DNA from 2 places in the Terrihabitans aquatilis genome. Region 2 is predicted to be linked to the other one. Evidence: riboswitches for the same ligand, from Rfam matches in the RefSeq annotation. Region 2 holds a riboswitch; the other holds the start of a gene.
What was found. Region 2 has a riboswitch for glycine ahead of ACQ6S1_RS11625 (transporter substrate-binding domain-containing protein). Riboswitches for the same ligand answer to the same signal wherever they lie in the genome.
Positions count from the first base shown of each region.

Region 1 (7,735 bases), 490 kb from region 2:
CGTTCGTACCCCTTCGATTTCGCGCTGGATGTCGTCTGCCGGCTTTCGGGAAACGAACTGACGATCGAGGCGCAGGTCACGAATGCGGGGCAGGAGACGATGCCGGTATCGTTCGGCTTCCACCCTGCGTTTCGCTGGCCGCTCGTTCCGGGGGTGGCGCGCGAAGACCATCATGTGCTGTTCGAACGGGATGAGCCCGACGGCATTCGCCGCCTGCGCGACGGGCTCCTGACGGACGAGCTCGTGCCGTCTCCGGTGCGCGACGGCCGGCTCGATCTGACCGACGATCTGTTTTGCAACGACGCCCTGGTGTTCGACCGGCCGCGCAGTCGGAGCCTCGTCTATGGCGCAGGGCAGGGGCCGCGCATCCGGGTGTCGTTTCCGGAAATGCCGCATCTGGGCATCTGGTCGAAATCCGACTCGGAATTTGTGTGTCTGGAGCCTTGGCACGGTCACGCCAGTCCGGAAAACTTCGAGGGTGAATTGCGCGACAAACCGGGCATTGTGTCGGTGAGCGCGGGGGACACGGCGCGTTTTTCGATGAGCATCGCCGTGCTCGACCCATCGGACGGCGCGCAATAGGCTTGCCGGCAACGACAAGAATTCAGGGAGGACCGCTATGGGACAACGGCAGGAAGGCCATCTGATCGAGGAGCTCGGTGTCGTGGAAACGACCGAAACGGACTCGATCCTGCGCTGGGATGGAAACGAGCTCTACGTCGAGCAGGACATCTATCACAACGGCCAGCTGGTTCACCGCAAGTATCGCCGCCGCGTCACCGACGAGGTGGCCCGTGCGCTGCAACGCCAGATCGAGAAGGCGCACTGAGGCGCAGCCCAGAGCGGGAATGAAAAAGGGCTGAGCCGGCGGCTCAGCCCTTGTCCTATCATCCGGCCGTCGCCTGGTCCGGCCAGAACTGGAAGGCCCAGGTTTCGCTGAAGGCCTGTTCGCCGAGGTGCAGGAACAGCCTGAGCTCGATGGGCTCATTGCCCTCCGCGACGAGATCGAAGCGGGCGCGCCAGCGCTCGGTGCGGGGGATGGGCTCCACCACCACCTCGGTCAGCTTGCCGCGTGAGCAGGAGGCCGTGCCCTGCGGCGGCGCCTCGGTGGTGAGGCCCTTCAGCGCCCCGCCCTCGAATTCGACGACGAATTTCACCGAACTGGGATGGCTGGTGTGTTCCTGGCCGGGCTCCCCGCCGCGTCCGATGCGGGTGGCGAAGACGCTGGCCAGCTGGTCGTTCGGGAAAGGCTCGCTCTCGCGCCAGAAAAGCCGGTAGCGGAAATCGAACGCCGTTCCGGGCTCGATCGGCTTTTCCGGCATCCAGAAGGCGACGATGTTGTCGTGCGTCTCGTCGGCGGTCGGAATCTCGATCAATTGCACCGCGCCCTTGCCCCAGTCGTGCAACGGCTGCACCCAGAGCGAGGGGCGACGGTCGTAATTCACGCCGTCGAGATAATTCTCGATGTTGCGGTCGCGCTGCAGCAGGCCAAAGCCCTGCGGGTTGCTGTCCTGGAAGCTCGACGTGACGACGTGCTTCGGATTGTTCAGCGGCCGCCAGATGCGCTCTCCCTTGCCGGTCCACAGCGCGATCCCGTCCGAATCGTGCACCTCGGGACGCCAGTCGACGAGGCGGAGGCGATTGTATTCGCCGTACCAGAACATGGAGGTGAGGGGCGCGATGCCGAGCTGGGTGATCTTCTTGCGTGCGAACAGCCGTGCCTCGACGTCCATCACTGCGCCGTCGGTGCGGGTGATGGCGAACTTGAACGCGCCGGAAACGCTGGGTCCGTCGAGCAGGGCGTAGACGAGATTGGGGTCACCCTCCTTCTTCGCGGAATCGATGTAGAACTCCACGAAATCGGGGAATTCCTCGGGCTTCTCGGGAACGGCCACGTCGACCGCGATGCCGCGCGCCGAAAGGCCGTACTGGTTCAGTGAGCCGATGGAACGGAAATAGGAGGCGCCCAGGAACACCATCCAGTCCTGGTGCTTCCAGTCCTTCCGCCGGCGTGATTCATGGAAGCGGAAGCCGGCGAAGCCCGCATCCTGCGGCAGGCCGTGGGCGATGCTGTCCTTCGGAATGTCGAAATATTCCGGCGAGAACAGAACTTCCTGGCTCATGCCCTCGGAGATCAGATTGATGCTGACCTTCTTCGGGAAATATTTGCCGAGGTGGAAGAACTCGACCGGATAGACGCCTGGGCCGTTGACGTTCAGCGCCTGCTCCGGCTTGAACACGATCTTGCCGTGCGTCGCATAATCGATGTTGGAGACGATATCCGGCGCGGGCCGGTAGGGCTCCTTGAAAGGCTGGCCGGCAAGTGTTTTCGCCCGCTCCGTCAGCTCGTCGTAGGAGAAGGGACGGGCGGGGCCCATCGGATGTTCGTTCGCCGCCCAGGAGCTGTCGGCCAGGGAGGTTGAGGCCAGCGAGCCCAGCAGCCCGCACACGAATTGCCGCCGATCAGGTGTCACCGTGTTCTCCGCGCTTTTCGTTCTGCCCGTCCCTGCGGGAACCGAGCCATCTTCTTTAATGGAAAGAAGAAGTTGGGATCAATCCGCATCTTCCCCTTGGAGGAAGGTCGCATGCTTGGCCTTCTAATGCGGCCAAAGTTCGGGCATGCTCGCGCAAGGTACGGTTCTCGCAAGGATCGGACCCCGGACATTCAGGAGAAGCCGGCTTTCCGGCTACCGAAGGCGCAATCCCGAGTAACGCTCAGGTCACGTTACTGGATGTTCGCGAATGAGATCTGGAGAGCGCCCGGCGAAGTTCGGTCGGGCCGCCGAAGGGGCAAGCGAACCCTCGCAAGGGGGTGCGTGAATCTCTCAGGCAAAAGGACAGATCGGGGAAACAGACCCGAAATATCCTTTGCGGAGAGGCACATGCACGTTCTTGTTCTCGGCGCCGGCGTCATCGGCACGACCGCCGCCTGGTATCTGCACAAATCCGGCCATGAGGTCACGGTTCTCGAACGCCAGGGAGGCGCGGGCCGCGAAACCTCGTTCGCCAATGGCGGGCAAATCTCGGTCTCCCATGCCGAGCCATGGGCCAACCCGTCGGCGCCTCTGAAGGTGCTGCGCTGGCTGGGACAGGAGGATGCGCCGCTGCTGTTCCGGCTGCGCGCGGACTGGCGGCAGTGGAAATGGGGCCTCAGCTTCCTTGCCCAATGCACGCCGGGCAATACGCGCCACAACATCGAGCAGATCGTCAATCTGGGCATGTATTCGCGCGCGGCCCTGCAGGAGCTGCGGCGGGACACCCAGATCCGCTACGACCATCTCGAACGCGGCATCCTGCATTTCTACACCAGCGAGCTGGAATGGAAGGCCGCCCAATTGCCTGCCAAGGTCATGTCCGAGCATGGCGAAAAGCTCGATATGATCACGCCGGAGGAGGTGGTCGCGATCGAGCCATCGCTGCATGCGGTGCGCGATGAGATCGTCGGCGGCAGCATGACCATGGCCGATGAATCGGGCGATGCCGGCATGTTCACCCGCGAACTGGCCCGGCTGTGCGCCGTGAACAATGTCGAGTTCCGCACCAACACCACGATCCTCGGCCTTGACCGGGAGGGCGACGAGATCGCCGGCGTGCGCGTGCGGCAGGAGGACGGCTCCTACGCCACTCTCAAGGCAGACGCCTATCTGGTCTGTATGGGCAGCTACAGCCCCATGCTCCTCGCGCCCCATGGGATCGATCTGAACATCTATCCGGCCAAGGGCTATTCGGTGACCATGCCGGTGGCCGATCCCGAGCGCGCCTACAATGTCAGCCTGACGGACGACGAGTACAAGCTTGTCTTCTCGCGCCTGGGCGACCGCTTGCGCATCGCCGGCACCGCCGAGCTGAACGGTTACGATCTCGATCTCAACAAGGTGCGCTGCGAGGCCATCGTGCGCCGGGTGGAGCATCTTTTTCCGGGTGGTGGCGACACGTCGCAGGCCAGTTTCTGGACGGGGTTGCGCCCCTGCACGCCCTCGAACGTGCCCTATATCGGCAAGACGCGCATCCGCAACCTGTTCCTCGACACCGGCCACGGCACGTTGGGGTGGACGCATTCCTGCGGCTCAGGGCGGGCCATCGCCGACATCATTTCCGGCCGCACGCCCGAGGTGAATTTCGCCTTCACCCACGGCACCGCATAAATGCAGTGCGGCGACGGTGCGTTTGACGCCGTCGCCGTCCGGCCTTTACCACTGGCCGCCATTGGCAAAGGGAAGGGTGGCCGGCATGAAACTTCGCGGACCCGCTTTGGGGCTGATCCTGTTCGCCGTCGGGCTCGTCGTCCTCGGCGGCGTTGCGATGTGGATGCTGCCCGGCCGTGCGCCCTCGGGCATCGTGTCCGGCCCGGCTCTGGTGGGCGGCCCGTTCCGCATGGTCGATGAGGACGGAGCGGCCATCACGGACGCCGATCTGAAGGGCCAGCCCTTCCTCGTCTTTTTCGGTTTCACCCATTGTCCGGACATCTGCCCGACGACTTTGTTCGAGATGTCGGAAGTGTTCAACGCGCTGGGCGAGGATGCGCAGAAGGCATCGGCCTTGTTCGTGACCGTCGATCCCGAGCGCGACACGCCGGAGGTTCTGAACCGCTATCTATCCAGCTTCAACGAGCGCATCCGTGGCCTGACGGGCGACCAGGCGGCGGTCGATTCCATCGTGAAGGCCTATCGTGCCTACGCCAAGAAGGCGCCGCTGGACGACGGCTCCTACACGATGGACCACACCGCCGTTGTGTACCTGATGGACAAGAACGGGGCCTTCGTTCGGCCCGTCAACATGCAGCGGACGCCGCTCGAGATCGCCAACGAGATCCGGGCGGTGCTCTGATCCCACTCGCGGGGTGCGGGTGAGGCCGTGCTCGGTCTTTTCCCAGACATGGGGCGCGTGCAGCAATTGCAGCGTCGCGCGCCACATTGACACGGAGCTGAGCAGCCAATAGAGTGGCACGCTCGGCAGCCAGCGGGCGAGGTGGCGCAGTCCCCGTCTGTCGGCCCCGATCCATCCCAGTGCGATGGCGGTGCCGAAGCCGAGGATCAGGTTCAGCACGTGCAGGCCGCCGGCCGCGAATGACAGCCAGCCGTCCTCCGCCGAAAGCCACAGCCCGGCCCCGATATGCCCGATCACGCCGAGAAGAAAGATCGGCAGGGTCATCGCGCACAGCGGCACGCAGCCGATGAAGGCCTGGAAGACGAGGAAATTCCGAGGGCCGAGATCGCGCAGCAATCGGACGGGGTTTTGCATGTGCACGGCCCAGGTCATCACATAGCCCTTGAGCCAGCGCGTGCGCTGCTTCAGCCAGGCATGGGTCTGGTTCGGCGCTTCCTCGTGCGTGCTCGATGCGATCATCGCCGTGGTGCGCCCGCCACGGGCGAGGCGCACGCCGAGATCGGCGTCTTCCGTCACGTTCCAGGCATCCCATCCGTGAAGCGCGTCCAGCACCGCAACGGGGAAATGATTGGATGTGCCGCCAAGCGGCAGAAGCAAATTGTGGCGTGCGAGGCCCGGCAGCAGCGCGTCGAACAGCCCGGCATATTCGATGGCGAACATGCGTGTGAGCCAATGGTCGCCGATGTTGTCTATGGTGAGCCGCGCCTGCACGCAGCCCAGGTCCGGCCCGCCGGTTCGGAACGCGTGCACGGCCTTGCGCAATTGGTCCGGGTCCGGCCGGTCTTCCGCATCATAGACAGCGAGGAACTCGCCTCGCGCCATGGCAAGTCCAACATTCAGGGCGCGCGGCTTCGTGCGGGGCTGGCCTTCCGGCACCACGACGATTTCGACATGGGTGGGCACGTCGAGCCCGGCGAGCGCAACGCGGGTTTCCCCGTCCGCCGTCTCGACAAGGAGTTTGATGTCCAGTTTCGCCGCCGGATAATCCAGCGCGGCCAGCGTCGCCAGCAGGTGCGGCAGGCAGCGGTTCTCGCGGAACAGCGGCACGAGCACGGTGTAGAGCGGCAGATCGTCGTCGAGCTCGCGGGCCCTGGGCTGCGGTTCTTCCTGCTCCTGCAGGGCCAGCAGGCGAAGCGCCGTCAGCGCAATGAACATTGCGGCGATGGGCAGCGTTGCGGCGAGCGAATGATCGATCGTGGCCCACAGCGCCGCGCCGGCGGCGAGCGACAAGGCGACGAACGCGGCCGGAGCGAGGCCGGGCGCCCGTGCCGACATGCGGGGATCGACCAATGCCGGGCCGATACGGGCCTGCTCCGCAAGGCTTGTGCCCGCGGCCCGCAGCAAGGCATCGGCAAAGGCCTGCGGCGTGGCCAGCCGCACCCGTTTGCTGACCGAAGGTGCGTCGAGCAATGCGCGCGCCAGCGGCACGACGGCTTTTCCGCGAACGGCGATGAGGAGCCTGCCGCACGGCAGACGCAGCGTTCCGGACTTCGTGGCGAGGCGAACCGCATCCGCCTTCAGCCAGTCCGCCGGCACCATTTCCCGGTCGAACGCGGGCATTCCGAGCTTGCCGCCGAGGCGAGCCACGATGGCCTCGCGGTCCACACCGTCTAGGCAGAGCAGGGCGTCGAGCGCTTCCGGACGCAGGCCTCCGGCCTGCTCGACTGCTTTTTCGATGTCCGGGACCGGGGCAAGTCCGGAGAGGAGGGCGCCGACGAGCACGCGTTCGCTGACAGGAGAGGCGCGGTCCTCCGGCGTCGGCGCAGCCGGACGCGCGGCGGTAAACGGCGTGGCCGTTCCCGCGAACACGTCGCGCTCGTTGACGAAGATTGTCATGCCCCGATGGAAAGCCGGCTGGCTTTCTCCTTCCCCGCGGGCAATTATAATCGAATCCCACGCAAACGAAGCTGGTAATCTCCCTAAGATGCGAACTTTGCTGGCTTTTTGCGCGTTCGGCGTGATTTCGGTGCTCGCCGCGCTGCACCCGGCCCAGGCTCAGGATGCCGCCACGGCGCTGCCGAAGCTGCGCGCGCCGATGATCGACAATGTCGCGCCCAGCCGCGAGCAACGGCGCGTCATCCGCTTCCTGACCGGTTCGGATTTCCCGCCGTTTCAGTTCGTCGGCGCGGACGGCAATCCGGTCGGCCTCAACGTCGATCTGGCGCGTGCCATCTGCGCGAGCCTCGATTTTCCCTGCACGATCCAGGCCCTTCCCTGGGACGATCTGCTGCCCGCGCTCGAGAGCGGCCGCGCGGACGCCCTGATCGCGGGCCTGAAGCCGAGTGCGGAACTGCGTGGCAAGGCCGAGCTGACGCGGCCCTATTTTCGCCTGCCCGCCCGCTTCGTGGCTCGCCGCGAGGGCACGCCCGCCGAGAGCACGCCGTCCGCTCTTGCCGGCAAATCCGTGGCTGTGGTGCAGGGCAGTGCGCACGAGGCGTTTCTCAAGGCGTTTTTCCCGGCGGCGAACCTCATCGCGTCGCCCGACGAGGAGGCCGCCCGCGCCGCCTTGCGCGAAAGCCGTGCTGACCTGCTGTTCGACGACGGCGCGTCGCTCTCGCTCTGGCTCGGCGGAACCGGCTCATTGGATTGCTGCGTGTTCGTGCCCGGCGCCTATCTCGAAAGTCATTTCTTCGGCGAAGGCATGGTCGCCGCCACCCGCAAGGGTGACGTGCGCCTGCGCCAGATGCTGGACCGCGCGCTCGACGACATCGAGGCCAAGGGGCGGATGACCGATCTCTACCTGCGCTGGTTCCCGATCGGCATCTTCTAGCCTGCGATTTGACGCCTCCGTCCGCGGAACCTAGTTTCCGCCCGATTTCTGGAGAGCGCATGATGACCGCCGCCGACG
Region 1 covers NZ_JBOCUO010000003.1:612,635-620,369, forward strand. The annotation lists gene ACQ6S1_RS13850 (aldose 1-epimerase family protein) at 1-582, shown strand, start outside; gene ACQ6S1_RS13855 (hypothetical protein) at 620-829, shown strand; gene ACQ6S1_RS13860 (OpgD/OpgG family glucan biosynthesis protein) at 888-2,474, opposite strand; glycine riboswitch at 2,740-2,851, shown strand; gene ACQ6S1_RS13865 (D-amino acid dehydrogenase) at 2,883-4,145, shown strand; gene ACQ6S1_RS13870 (SCO family protein) at 4,231-4,827, shown strand; partial or broken gene ACQ6S1_RS13875 (glycosyltransferase) at 5,152-6,723, opposite strand; gene ACQ6S1_RS13880 (transporter substrate-binding domain-containing protein) at 6,821-7,657, shown strand; gene ACQ6S1_RS13885 (lysine--tRNA ligase) at 7,717-7,735, shown strand, end outside.
Region 1: another riboswitch for glycine. It lies ahead of ACQ6S1_RS13865 (D-amino acid dehydrogenase); the one in region 2 lies ahead of ACQ6S1_RS11625 (transporter substrate-binding domain-containing protein).

Region 2 (7,735 bases):
AGTGTTGCGGTCCCAACCGCCGGCGAGGTGCAGAAACAACGAACTGGCGAGCACCATCGCCACAAGAACGATCATCAGGGCTGCGATCGAGATCGGCCATTGTGGGATTAGCTGAAGCACTTCCGGCGACACCCCGGAACCGATGGTCAGCCCGGTCAGGATGAGCATCACGGTTTCGAGTGCCATCGGGATCTCGGCGCGGAGCCCGGCGGCGGCGGCGATGGCGACGACGATGGTCGGGCCCATCAGCCAGGGCGCAGGGAGATCCGCAGCCCATGCAGCCAAGCCGCCGACGATGCCAAGGCCGATTGTCCACGCCGTGATACGCGATGAAAAGGACGGAACTGTCATGGCGTCGCGCTCACGCCAGCAAGCATACGGTTTATATCCTCGAGGATAGATCGGCGATCGGACGCCGGTTTGAGGCGCACGCCGTCAGGTGCGGCAACCAGCAGATCGGCGAGCAAACCGGCAATGATTTTCATTCCGGCGGCCGTGAAGCCCTGACGGGTTACGAATTGCGTCCCGACGCGCAGCGCAGTGCCGCCAGGGCGCCCGATGTCATTGCAGGTGCCGACGACAATGCCGCAGCGTTCAAGATTGCGGATCAAAGCGGCCAGATCTTCGCCGGGCGCGATGGGAATCAGCAATTGGTGAGTATGGCGACCATTGCGTGCTGCGCGCACCAAAAAGTCGCGCATGGCGAATGCGTCGGCCAGAGACGCAGTGTTGGCGACGACGCGGCGCGCGTAGTCGATGCCCGAGGCGGTGAGCTCATCGAGGGCGACGAGGAGCTGCGGCAGCTTGCCGGCATCGGAATTGGCGAGGAAGGCGCGATCAAGGAATTGAGCGAGCGTTCGGCCATGCTCTTCATGCGCGCCGAACACGAGGCCCTGCGGGGCACCGGCGATGGTCTTATAGGTCGAGGTGGTGACAATGTCGGCCCCCTCTTTCAAAGGATTTGGATAGGTGCCGCCGGCGATCAGGCCGGAAATGTGCGAGGCGTCGAAGATCGTTAGGGCACCCACCTTGCGTGCGGCTGCGGCGACAGGGGCGATGTCATCGGGCTGGATCATCACGCTGCGGCCGAGCATGACCAGCTTTGGACTGAAAGATTTTATCTGGGCGACGGCTGCGGGTGTGTCGAGCGTAAGCGTCTCGGTGTTAAACGGTAGGTCGGCGGTCGCAAGGCCGGCCAGGTCGGGCGTGCCGCCGCCGCGCTGGCTGAGATGGGCGCCATGCGCGGCCGCGGGTGCGAGCAGAAGATCACCGCGCGCACCAAAGGCCTGAAACACCGCGAGATTGGCCAGCGTCGCACTGGGCAGCCGCGGCTCGGCCCAGGCGGCACCGAAGATCGCGCAAGCGCGCTCCCGGACGGCGACTTCAAGCTCGGAGACGATTTCAGCGCCCGGCTGTTCCTTCGCGAAACTTGGTCCCATGCTTGGCATGGCGCTGAGAGCCGGGACGTATGCAGCCTGCACGGCAGCGGAAGGATAATTCGCGCCGGCGTAAAGGACGATGCGGTGGCGCAGGAGGGTATCCTCATGCTGCCGCGCCGCGGCGATGAGCGTCGATTGATCGGTCATGGATACACAAGCGCTTGGTCCCGCAGGCCGAGCGTCAATCCTTTACAAACAGACGGTCGAGTCGGTCGCGGACGTGGTAATAGCCGCTGATAATCGGGATGAACCACGGATTGCCGTTGTAGAGCGGGTTGGTCGGGAAATCCGGCCGGTCAAATCCGCACCTTTTGTTCTGGCGCCGCAGGATCTTGAGTGCCGTCTGGTGCCCCAGATACGTCATCATGGCGACGCCGCTGCCGTTGCAGCCCATGGCGTAATGGACGCCGTCGATCTCGCCCATATGCGGCGTCTTGTCGAACGTCATGCCGACATACCCGCTCCAGACATGGGAGATCTTCTTGTCCCCAAGCTGCGGCCAGACCTCGCGCGCCATTTTGAGAAGGCCGGCCGCGGCATCGATGTCGTCGATGTCGCGGGGATCGGGACGCCAGCCGAACAGCATGCGCGTGCCGTCTGGCGACGGGCGGGTGTAGATAACCTCGCGGCGGGTGTCCGACACCATGCGTCGCCCAGGGTTCATCTCGTCCATCAACGCCTTGTCGAGCGGCTCGGTGGCTATCTGGTAGCTCTTGACGGGGATGACGCGTCGCGCGAGCGCGGGCGTCGCCTGGCGCGTATAGCCATTGGTGGCGACAAAGACATCCTCGGCGCGGAGGTCGCCGCGCTCCGTCTTGACGATAGAGAACCCGGTCTGGCGATCGATCGAGGTCACGGCCGCATGGGAGTAAAGCTCGGCGCCGCAACGGCGGGCATAGTTGCGCAGAGCGCGGTTGTACTTCGCGGGATGCACACCGGCGTAATCGTTGATGACGATGCCGCCGTGGAAATAGTCAGTTCCGACGACGGAACGTTGTTCGGCTTTCGGGACAATCCTCAGCGAAACGCCGTTCTTGTCCTCAAGGATGCGGCCCATATCGCACAATTCGGCATATTTGCCGGGCGTATGGGCACCGAAAAACCGTCCGACAGGCATGAAATCGGCGTCGAGCTTCTCGCGCTCGATCAAGGTTTTGATGTGGTCGAAGCATTCGACCGAGCTGTCGAGCATCGGCTCGACAAGTTCCTTGGCAACGCCCTTGATCGCGCCGCTGACGACGAGCTTCTGAGCGCTGCTCACCATGCCACCGCTGCGCGTGCTGGCGCCGAAACCAAGCGGGCCGCCATCAAGCACCACGACATGACGGCCGGCTGCCGCCAGTTCCGCCGCAGCGGATAGGCCTGCATAACCCGACCCTACGACGACGACGTCCGCGGATTTCGGAAGATCATCCTTCGCATCCTCGGGAGGCGCAGCGTCCCACCAATAGGGGGCTTCCTTGAAGTCGGTGGCAAAGATCGAATCGTGTGGCATGACGGCGCTCACAGAACCTGGCTGAGAAATTCCCGCGTGCGTTCTTCGCGCGGGCTGTCGAGGAGATCGCGCGGTGCTCCCTTTTCAAGGATGCGCCCGCGGTCGGTGAACAGAATCTGGTCGGCGACTTCGCGCGCGAACCGCATTTCATGCGTCACCAGAATGCAGGTCAGGCCATCATCGACGAGTTCGCGGATCGTGTTCAGCACTTCCTTGACGGTCTCAGGATCGAGCGCCGCCGTGACCTCGTCGAACAGGATGATCTCCGGCTGCATGGCCAACGCACGCGCGATCGCGACACGCTGCTGCTGGCCGCCGGACAACTCACCCGGATAGCTGTTCTCCTTGCCGGCGAGCCGCACCTTTGCGAGTAGGCGGACAGCTCTGTCGCGCACCTCGTCCTTGTTTTGACCCAGCACTTTGACCGGCGCCATCATGATGTTGTCGAGCGCCGTGCGGTGTGGGAACAGATTGTATTGCTGGAAGACCATCGCGACCTGACGGCGCAGAGGCAGCATCGCCCGCTCGTTGGGCAGGTCATGAACCCGATGCTTGCCCACCCGGATATAGCCGCTGTCGACCGGCAGCAATCCGTTGATGCAGCGTAGGATCGTCGATTTGCCCGAACCTGAAGGGCCGATGATGCAGACCGCCTGCCCTTTCTCCACCTCCAACGAGATGCCATCGAGAACGCGCAGCGCCCCGAAACTCTTCACGACCGAATCCAGCTCGATCAGCGCGGAACCGTTCCTCACAGGGAGTCACCTCTTGTCGAACTTTCAAGTTTTCGCGCGGCGGTGGCGATTGGGTAGCAGAAGAAAAAGAACATCAGCAGCGTAATCAGATAGTAATGGACAATGATGCTTTCGCTTTCGACGGCGAGAATGTTCTTGAGCACCGTCACGACTTCCTCCACGCCCGTCACGGTGGCCAGGCTGGTCGCGACCATCAGCAGCGCATACAGGTTCATCCAGCCGGGCAGCATGCGGCGGTAGGCTTGGGGAAGGATGACATAGCGATAGGTTTGCAGGCGCGTGTAGCCGAGCGAACGCGCGGATTCCCACTGTCCCGAATGGATGGACTGCACCGCCCCGCGCACGACTTCCGCCAGATTGGCGGCTACCGGCAGACTGAGACCGAAGATGGCCTTGACCAACGGCGGCAGCGGCACTGTCCAGCCGAACAGGCTGATGCTGAACGGCAGCAGATACAGCGTCGCAAACAGCAATACGAGCCATGGCGAGTTGCGCAGAAAGTTGACGATGAACAAAGCCGTCAGCCGAAGCGGCGCAAGACGTGCCATGGAGAGGATGCCCAACGCGCCGCCGAGCGCAGTGGCCGCGGCCATGCCGACGATGCTGATGAAGATATTGGCGGCGAAACCGCCGCGGATCGGCCAGCCTTCGACGCTTCCCGTCAGGAGCTGCGGAAGCCGTCCGGCGACGGCGGCCCACCGGCCGCTGTTGTCGAACGCGCCCCATAGAACCAAAGCAAGGCCAGCGAGCCCCAGGATTGCGGGCATCGTAAGAACGCGGGATTTCGACATGGCGATCACGCGTTTCCGTATCCAGGATAGGACATCCAGCCTTCGCTACGCCGCAGCACCGCCGCCAGCAGGCTGACGAGGCTCACGTAAATGATGAGCACGAGCAGCATCACTTCGAAGGTGCGGAAAGTGTCGTTGTAGATCTGGCCGGCGGCGTACATCAGTTCAGGCACCGCTATGATCGACGCCTGAGACGTCGTCTTGAACTGATTGATGAGGATGTTGCTCAGCGGTGCGAGACAGACGCGAAATGCGATCGGTAGCTGGATCGAGCGGAGGAGCGCGAACCGACCGTATCCAAGACTGCGTGCGGCCTCGAGCGTCGTCCTTGGCACCGCCTCAAGACCGGAGCGGAACGCCTCGATACACAGCGCGCCGCCGAACAGGCTGAGCGAAACCGCGCCGCAGCTGAACGCATCGAGCAGCGGCATCTTCACACCGGTTTCGGCGTCTGTGTACGACAGGCCGATGCTCGACAGCGTGAAATAGAAGAACAGCATCTGCAGCAGGGGCGGGGTGTTGCGGAACACCTCGACAAAGAAGGTGATCGCCGCGCTGAGAGGCGCAATTTTCAAGGTCATCAGGAATGCGCAGGCTATTCCGATGATCAGCGCAAAGAGCGACGACACAAATGCAAGCTTGATGGTTGTCCATACACCGACCAGAAGCCAGTTTTGATAGGTCGGATCAGAAAGCCAGGAGTAATCGAGACCGAACATGTCGCTCTTTCGCCGTTGTCGGAGGCCGCGAAGGCGCGGCCTTCCGTAAGACGGATCAGTTGCCGATTTTCTTCTTCGCCGCCTCGGCGCGTTTGGTGAGATATTCGCTCGGAGCGATGTCGTACTTCTCCTGAAGCGCGATCAGGACGCCCTCGGCCTCGGCTTCTATGAGCGCCTTGTTGACCGCTTCGAGAAAAGCCGCGTCATTCTTGCGTGCACCGCCCGGCTGCGGAACGTTCTCATAGGGCTCTGCGACGATCGAATAATCCTTCCAGCCTTCTTCGTTCGGCTTCTTGCGCAGCGTCATGTCGTCGAACGCAAGGCCGAGACAGCGATTGTCCTGCAGCGCCTTGTAGGCTTCCGGCATCGCCGTGAAGTTGACGAGCTTGATGCCGAATTTCTCGGTGACCGTCTTGTTGTAGAATGCGCCCTGGATGCCGCACACCGGCTTGCCGCGGAACGCTTCCCAACCCGAGAGCTTGGTCGTCGGCGGTGCGAGGATCGAAGCGCCCGGCACCGCGTAGAACGGCTCGGTGTAATCAAGGACCTTGGCGCGTTCGGCCGTATAGCCGAGGGTCGCCAGGATGAGATCTATGCGGCCGGCCTGCAGGAATTCCATCCGGTTGGAGCTGAGAACCGGAACGAGTTCGACGGCATCCTCGGAGCCCAGGATCTTCTTGGCGAGGACACGCGCCAGATCCGGCTCGAGACCGACGATCTTGCCGGCAGGATCGAGATAGCCAAACGGCACATAGTCCGTCTTGACGCCGACGATCAGCTTGCCACGCTCTTTCACAGTCGCAAGAGTGTCGGCTCCTGCAGTCACGACGCTTCCCAGTAATGCTGACGCAAGGCCGGCCGCGAGAACGATTTTGCTCGTGAACTTCATATGGATCTCCTTGCATACAGATGTATTTGGACCGGCAATACGAAGCTCTGCGCCGCAAGGCGGCGCCAGTGAGTTCGATGACTTGTGAAAAGCGCTGGCCCGATATCAGGCAGGTTTCGCGTCTCAGATCCTCAGACTCAGATCATCCTGACCTCTCGAACGACGACATCATGCGATCGCCCTCTACTCGACGGCGTTTCCTCGCACCCCATCCGTCGTTCGGCCTGAGAGATTCACCGCTGAAACGGCTTGCTCCTTCGGCGGATCGGCTGCCCGATCACTCTCCGGATTTTTCCCGCGACCACCGGTCCTTTGTGCCTGAGAGTTTCCGGGGTGGTTGCTCCTTCGGCGCCGGGGGATCCGATCTCTCCCGGTGGTTACCGCAGACAATCATTCATCGCTGGTATGATCAAGCTGTAGGAATATCTGAAATATGTGCAATTCGGGCGGCGGCTGTCTAGAATTTAAGCAAGTCTGTTCCGTCGCTCAACGAGCCGTCATCTGAGCAATATCAGCCTTGTGCATTAAATTTGTTCGCAAGCGAAATTCAGATAAGAAAAAGAACTCAGACATGCCTGCCGAAAAGCTTGTTACACTATGTGAACTACGTCATCGGGAATGCTTCCGGACGAATCTCGCCGTGGCGAAACTGCCCCCGCCAAGTTGAGCCACGTCAGCGTATGCCCTCTCGATTTTTGGACGGCTGTGTCCCATACCTTGCCGGCCGTGTTGGCCAGCAATCATTCACCCGTTTCCCGGAGTTGGGCCCAGTTCAGGCCGAAGCGGGCGAGGTACTTTCGTAGGCGGTCTGCATCGTTGGTGGAGGTGCGCTGTCGGCGCGGGGCCGAGAACAGGGAGCGTCCAGCGTCCGACAGAGACTGGCTTCTCCGGCATGTCGCCACAACATGCGCCAGCTGGACTCGATCGAATGGATCAAGCGCTTCGATGATGTCGTCCGCGAGCAATTCCGAAAGATCATCCGACTGTGCGGCGTTCTCGCTGCCCCACAGCCGCTTGAGCCGAATGATCTCGGCGTCGACGCAGGCAAGGTCGATCCGCCCCTTGGGGCTGAAGGTGGCCATGCGCGTGACGCTGGCGGCGAGATCGCGAAAATTGCCGGCCCAGCGTGCGTCCGGGCTGGTCGCGAACGCCAGATAACGCTGGCGGGCCTCCTTGTTGAAGGTGATACGGTCGCCCTCGCGTTCGGCGTAGCGATCGAGTTCATAATCGAGGTTCGGTGCGATATCTTCGCGCCGGTCGGCGAGGCCTGGAGGCGCAAACGTCCACAGATTGAGCCTTGCGTAGAGATCCTCACGAAAGGTGCGCTGTGCCACGCAGGCGGCGAGGTCACGGTTGGTGCCCGCGATCAGCTGGAATTCGCTCTCCACCTCCGTGTCGGCCCCGACCGGCAGGAAGCGCTTCTCCTCGATCGCCCGCAGGATCATCGCCTGCTCGTCGAGCCCAAGTTCGCCAATCTCGTCCAGGAACAACATTCCCGTATCGGCGCTGCGAAGGCCCGGACGGTCCGAGATCGCGCCGGTGAAGGCCCCCTTGCGATGCCCGAACAGGGCTGACATTGCCCATCGCCCCTCAAGGTCGCGCAATTGACCTCGACTAGAGGCCCCTTCACCTGTCGTTTGACGCGCT
Region 2 covers NZ_JBOCUO010000003.1:125,584-133,318, forward strand. The annotation lists gene ACQ6S1_RS11595 (AbrB family transcriptional regulator) at 1-351, opposite strand, end outside; gene ACQ6S1_RS11600 (glycine hydroxymethyltransferase) at 348-1,586, opposite strand; gene ACQ6S1_RS11605 (NAD(P)/FAD-dependent oxidoreductase) at 1,621-2,934, opposite strand; gene ACQ6S1_RS11610 (amino acid ABC transporter ATP-binding protein) at 2,943-3,689, opposite strand; gene ACQ6S1_RS11615 (ABC transporter permease subunit) at 3,686-4,480, opposite strand; gene ACQ6S1_RS11620 (amino acid ABC transporter permease) at 4,486-5,199, opposite strand; gene ACQ6S1_RS11625 (transporter substrate-binding domain-containing protein) at 5,255-6,088, opposite strand; glycine riboswitch at 6,384-6,471, opposite strand; partial or broken gene ACQ6S1_RS11630 (sigma 54-interacting transcriptional regulator) at 6,829-7,735, opposite strand, start outside.